DNA from 2 places in the Teredinibacter sp. KSP-S5-2 genome. Region 2 is predicted to be linked to the other one. Evidence: predicted binding sites of a transcription regulator. Region 2 holds the regulator's gene; the other holds the start of a gene.
The links. Region 2 encodes sigma-54, which starts transcription at its own class of promoters, with help from an activator protein. Its sites were predicted from a motif close to TGGCACANNNNTTGCNNT; they were not measured.

Region 1 (3,164 bases), 1.9 Mb from region 2:
CTTACATATCGTGCTTCACACATCCCTCAGTGGTGTATTTAATGAGGCCATGGTTAAAAAAGTCGGGGCAAATGATTTCCTTGCCAAGTTCCATCCAGATGAACTGGCCAAGCGCGTGAACGACCGAATGAAAGAGCTGGTTGGTTACGTAGAATAAAGACAAACAAAAGCATAAAGCAGGTTTTTGGAATAAATCGAGTGATTCGACATAAAGCAGAGAGCGTAACCTTGGGGTCCGGCGAATTTCAGGAATTTCGCGATTACCTACAAGAAATAGCCGGTATAGATCTGGCGGACAATAAACAATATCTGGTTGCGACAAGAATTCGCAGAATACTTTCTGAAAATAACTGTAACTCTTTAGTTGACCTTACTCGGCTGATAAAACAGCCATCGCAGCGCGACCTCAGGCAAAAAGTCATCAACGCGATGACGACCAACGAAACCTTTTGGTTTCGCGATTCCTACCCCTATGAGCATCTTAGGCACAAGTTGTTACCCGAGTTTGCTAAAGTCAACGCAATGGGCAAAATGCGTATCTGGTCGGCAGCGTGTTCAAGTGGGCAGGAGCCATATTCACTCAGTATGGTCGTTGATGAGTACCGTCGAAGCGCATTGGGTGGGGCGCGAATCTCAGCCGAAATCGTTGCAACAGACTTATCCAGTAATGTGTTAGATCAGGCCAAACAAGGGATTTATGACCGGCTTTCTATCGGTCGGGGCTTGTCTGAACAACGATTGAAAACCTTCTTTACCCCTCATGGAAATGAAACCTGGGAAGTTAAACCTGAAATAAAACGATGTGTTACTTTTCGTCAATTAAATCTGCAGGATAGCTACGGGCTACTGGGGAAATTCGACATTATTTTTTGTCGAAATGTGCTTATTTACTTCTCCGGTGAATTAAAGAAAAACATCTTAACCAGAATGCACGCCGCCCTGAAACCTAAAGGTGTGTTATACCTTGGCGCGTCAGAATCTCTGGCTGGTGCGGCAGACTTATTTGAAGTCGTGAACTGCAATCCCGGTGTGTTATATCGCGCTAAATAAACCAGTCTAATATTCGTGGCATGATCATTTGTTTCTGGTGTGAGTGCCATTTTCCCCCTGTGGTTCCATTCTTTTATTTGCTTTCTATTGCCTGTTTATCAGAGCTTTTGTCGAGGGAAATTGTGCTCGTGACGGCAGCGGAAATAGATTGCCGCTTACTCTGACTGTATTGCCTGGAAAAATAAAAAACCTAATAAAATCAATCACATATTTCTTTGGCACAGTCGTTGCAATGTCTTTGTGTAAGTAAATTTAATTCATGATTGAGAGTGTGTGATGGGTATTAGCTTTGACAAAGCATTAGGGGTTCACCAAGCGGCGTTGCAGTTGCGCACGCAACGGGCGAGCCTGCTGGCCGGAAACATAGCCAATGCCGATACGCCTAACTATCAAGCGAAAGACATTGATTTCCAGGCAGCACTGAAAGCGCAAATGGGAACATCAACATCCTCCCTAAGTATGAAATCAACAGTGAAAGGCCATATCAATCAGTCGAGTATGCAAGCGGGTGAAGCGGAAACCTTATACCGCATCCCCGGCCAGCCTTCAATTGATGGCAATACTGTGGATGAGCAGGTTGAGCATGCTGAATTCATGAAAAACAATTTGGAATTCCAAGCCACTTTTACGTTTTTAAACAGTAAGTTTAAAGGCCTTACCAAAGCGATTCGAGGTGAGTAATGAGCTTAAATACTATTTTTGATATCGCCGGCTCAGGCATGAACGCACAAAGCGTTCGGTTAAATACTACCGCCAGTAACATCGCCAACGCTGAGACAGCCAGCTCCAGTTCAGGTCAAACATACCGTGGACGACATCCGGTTTTTTCTGCCGTTCACGCCAGCATGATGAAAGCGAATGATGGTACCAATGCCCTGAATGAAGATGCCAGTGCTGGCGTTGCTGTTGCCGGTATTGTTGAAAGCGATGCACCTTTACAACAACGCTATGAACCTCATCATCCGATGGCAAATGAAGAGGGCTATGTGTATTACCCAAATGTGAATGTGGTTGAAGAAATGGCGAACATGATTTCGGCATCACGTTCATTTCAAATTAATGTTGAAGTAATGAACTCGGCAAAAACCATGATGCAACGTGTTCTTCAACTTGGTCAATAATCAGTTGTGGTGTGTAGTGATTGTGAGGATTAAATCATGACAGAAGTTTCTGCAGCCTCGAACAATGTGTTCTCGGACTACGCCATTAAAAAGAATGACGAAAAGGCGGGTTCGGATGAACTGGGGCAAAAAGCCTTTTTGCAACTGATGATCACGCAGTTGGAAAATCAGGATCCGCTCAGTCCACAAGACAATACAGAATTTATTTCACAGCTTGCCCAGTTTAGCTCGGTTGAAAGTCTGGACAGTTTAAATAACAGCTTTGATCAATTCGCTAATTCATTTGTTGCCAACCAGGCACTGCAGGCGTCGACACTCGTTGGACGTTCGGTGTCAGTGCCATCGGAACAAACTATGTTGGTTAGCGGCGGTTTAATCAGTGCCAGTGTGGATATACCGGCAAGCACCGGTGAGGTCAGAGTAAATATTTACACCGACAGTGGCGAGTTGGTTGATCAGATTTCTCTGGGAGAACAACCCGCCGGTGAACTGGTTATGCGCTGGGATGGTTTAAATGCCGAAGTGAATGGCGACTTATTAGATTGGACAAGCAGCCACGAAAACGGTGTTGGACCTGGTATCTATAAGTTTGAAATTACCGCATCCATCGACAGTAAGCCAAAACAATTGCAAACAGCGTTAAGCGCCAACGTGAATAGTGTGACTGTCGGAGCAGATGGACAGCTTACCTTGAACCTTGCGGGTGTTGGTCCGGTTAGCTTGTCGGATGTTAAACAATTTAATGAGTAATATTTCAAAGTAGGTTGTAGCACTTTGAATGTGTAGAAAAGTTTTGATGTAGTAGGAGAAGACCATGCCTTTTGATACAGCGTTAAGTGGTATTCGCGCCGCTTCCACTGAGTTGTCTGTGACAGGTAATAATATTGCCAACGCGTCAACCACAGGCTTCAAAGGATCTCGTGTTGAATTTGGTGATGTTTATGCCATTTCTGTTCTCGGGGCAGGAACAACCATTGCCGGGAGTGGGGTGCA
Region 2 (3,164 bases):
TTTATATGATTGCCGGCATCGTCAAACCCGAGCGAGGTAATGTATTTATTGACGGCAAAGACGTCACCCATTTGCCAATGCACGGTCGAGCCAAAGCAGGACTGGGCTATCTTCCGCAGGAAGCATCGGTGTTCCGAAAAATGACAGTTTCCGACAATATCATGGCGATATTGGAAACTCGTGACGATTTACGGCGGGGAGACAGAAACCAAGCCCTGCAGAACCTGCTCGAAGAATTTCATATTACCCATATCAAAGACAGCTTGGGCATGGCGTTATCCGGGGGTGAACGACGACGCGTTGAGATCGCTCGCGCTTTGGCAGCTGAACCCCAGTTTATCTTGCTGGACGAACCCTTTGCCGGTGTCGACCCTATTTCTGTGAGCGACATTAAGGACATCATAAAACAGCTGCGAGACCGGGGAATCGGGGTATTAATCACTGATCACAACGTTCGGGAAACTCTCGATATCTGCGAAAAGGCCTATATTGTATCGGAAGGGCATATCATTGCTGAAGGCGATGCGGGCGAAGTACTGAACAACAAAAAAGTTCGCGAAGTATACCTTGGTCAGCACTTTACGCTTTAACTTGCAACAAAAACTCATCCACCTACCCTCTTAGCTCTTGGCGCGGCACAAACTTTGCTTCGAAAAAGCAAAAAAGCCATTGCTTGTCGCTCTAGTCGCGACTAAACTTTTGAAATCTACTGGTAAAAAATTCGAGTAATCTCAAAGATTTAGCAGACTATGAAGCAAACCCTGCAGTTAAAAATGGGTCAGCAGCTGACGATGACTCCTCAGCTACAGCAGGCCATTCGTCTTCTCCAGCTTTCCACACTCGATCTCCAGGCTGAAATTCAGGAAGCGTTAGACAGCAACCCGATGCTGGAAACCCAGGAAGACAGTGGAGAAGCCTCTCAAGACACCAGTAAAGATCAATCAGAAAGCAAGTCCAACGAGCAAGAAACCTCAGAACGGGACAACTACGACGATTCCTCAGCAACCGACAGCGAATGGAGCGAGGACATTCCAAATGATCTTGCCGTCGACACCAGCTGGGATGATGTTTATCAATCTGCACCTTCCGGTTCGGGTCTTTCAAAACCAGACAACGAGGATTTCGACTTTGAATCACGGCGGGCGGTGACAGAAACCCTGCAGGATCACCTCCACTGGCAACTTAACTTGACTCCCATGTCCGATCTGGATCGGGAGATCGCCGAAGTTATTATTGATGCCGTCGAACCCTCGGGAATGCTCAGCCAAACCGCGGACGAAATATTCGAGGGCATAGTAAAGCATCACGAAGAGTTGGAAATGGACGAAGTCATTGCCGTCCTGCATCGCGTCCAACAGTTCGATCCGGTTGGGGTAGCCAGCCAGGACATTCGTGAATGCCTGATGATTCAGCTTTCCCATTTAGCACCGGAAACAGAAGAGCTGGCCACCGCGAAAAGTATCGTAAACCAGTATTTGGAGTTGCTAGGTAGCAGAGACTTCAAACAACTCATGCGCAGGCTCAAAGTAAAAGAGCCGCAGCTGCAAAAAGCCATTGCCCTGATTCAGAGCCTTAATCCCAGACCCGGCGATGCCATCAGTACTGAGACCGCAGAATACGTAGTACCAGATGTTTTCGTACAAAAGGAAAACAACCGCTGGCAGGTACAACTCAATCCGGAGATAGCCCCTAAAATACGCATTAATCAGGACTATGCTTCTCTGGTTAAGCGCGCCGACTCCAGCAGTGACAACACCTTTCTTCGGGATAACCTACAGGAAGCCCGCTGGTTTTTGAAAAGCCTGCAAAGCCGCAATGAAACCTTATTAAAGGTCGCGACATGCATTGTTGAAAAACAACAGGGGTTTCTCGATCATGGACCGGAAGCCATGCGACCGATGGTCTTACATGATGTGGCAGAAGAAGTGGAAATGCATGAATCCACCATTTCGCGTGTTACCACGCAGAAATATATGCATACCCCACAGGGGATTTTTGAACTGAAATACTTTTTCTCCAGCCATGTTGCTACAGACAGTGGCGGAGAGTGCTCATCGACAGCAATTCGAGCCATAATTAAAAAACTGGTTGCGGCAGAAAACGCGAAAAAGCCGCTCAGTGATTCTAAAATTACAGCACTCCTTGCAGAACAAGGTATCAAGGTTGCACGAAGGACGATTGCGAAATACCGTGAATCACTGGGTATTCCCCCGTCCAATGAGCGTAAACGTTTAGTGTAAACGCCAATAATGTTAGGGTTGGCACCCCTGAAGCCAGTATCAAATACTGGTAAAATAGTTAGGTTATAAATGACCAAAAGCGGTACCCATGCTTTTGGTTTTTTTGGTTATGAATGGTTTAAAAGTAAGTATCCGAAAGTCATGCAAATAAAATCAATTCTCACTCAGGATCGAACACGGGCCAAATGGAATTCCACCAGTAAAAAGAAGCTCCTTGAGCAGCTTTCGTACCTTTTTGCACAGTATTGCGAAGGGATAGACGCCGACGAACTATTTACCAATCTGGTTGAACGGGAAAAATTAGGTTCAACGGGTATCGGTGAAGGCATTGCCATTCCGCATTGCCGCTGTAATACCGGAGGCGAAACACTGGGAGCTTGTATCACACTGGACGACCCCATCGATTTCGATTCCGCAGACAGTCGACCTGTCGATTTACTGTTCGCCATGTTGGTGCCGGAAAATGCTGAAGCAGAGCACCTGGAAACCCTGGCAAACGTCGCCGAAGCCATGCAAAAAGCGGAACTGGTAAAACACCTTCGCGAAGCATCCAGCGACGAGCAGCTATTTCAGCTCATCACTCAACAAACCAGCCATTAATAAAACAAGGTGGCAATATGCGTTTAGTTATTATCAGTGGCAGATCAGGGTCGGGCAAAACCTCAGCCTTACACCTTCTAGAAGACGAAGGTTTCACCTGCATAGATAATCTTCCCGCTGATCTATTACCCGCCTTAATCGCGCATATTCAATCCGCTAATAAGCAAAGCGAACAGAAAATTGCCGTTGGCATTGATGCCCGTAATTTCCATAGTGATTTAAGTAAGGTACCGGATATTATCCGTTCCCTAACACACCCGGGAACTAGTGGCGACGTTGTTTATCTGGATACTTCAAGGGAAGTACTCTTAAAACGTTTTAGCG

Region 1: flgB (flagellar basal body rod protein FlgB) is a predicted target of sigma-54. The motif match lies at 1,267-1,284, and genes of this name have one in related genera.

The regions. Positions count from the first base shown of each region.
Region 1 covers NZ_CP120416.1:3,122,567-3,125,730, reverse strand. Annotated here, with positions in the region: gene P5V12_RS13455 (chemotaxis protein CheV) at 1-157, shown strand, start outside; gene P5V12_RS13450 (protein-glutamate O-methyltransferase CheR) at 199-1,050, shown strand; gene flgB (flagellar basal body rod protein FlgB) at 1,327-1,731, shown strand; gene flgC (flagellar basal body rod protein FlgC) at 1,731-2,171, shown strand; gene P5V12_RS13435 (flagellar hook assembly protein FlgD) at 2,208-2,921, shown strand; gene P5V12_RS13430 (flagellar hook-basal body complex protein) at 2,986-3,164, shown strand, end outside.
Region 2 covers NZ_CP120416.1:27,586-30,749, reverse strand. Annotated here, with positions in the region: gene lptB (LPS export ABC transporter ATP-binding protein) at 1-590, shown strand, start outside; gene P5V12_RS00130 (RNA polymerase factor sigma-54) at 750-2,240, shown strand; gene ptsN (PTS IIA-like nitrogen regulatory protein PtsN) at 2,310-2,840, shown strand; gene rapZ (RNase adapter RapZ) at 2,858-3,164, shown strand, end outside.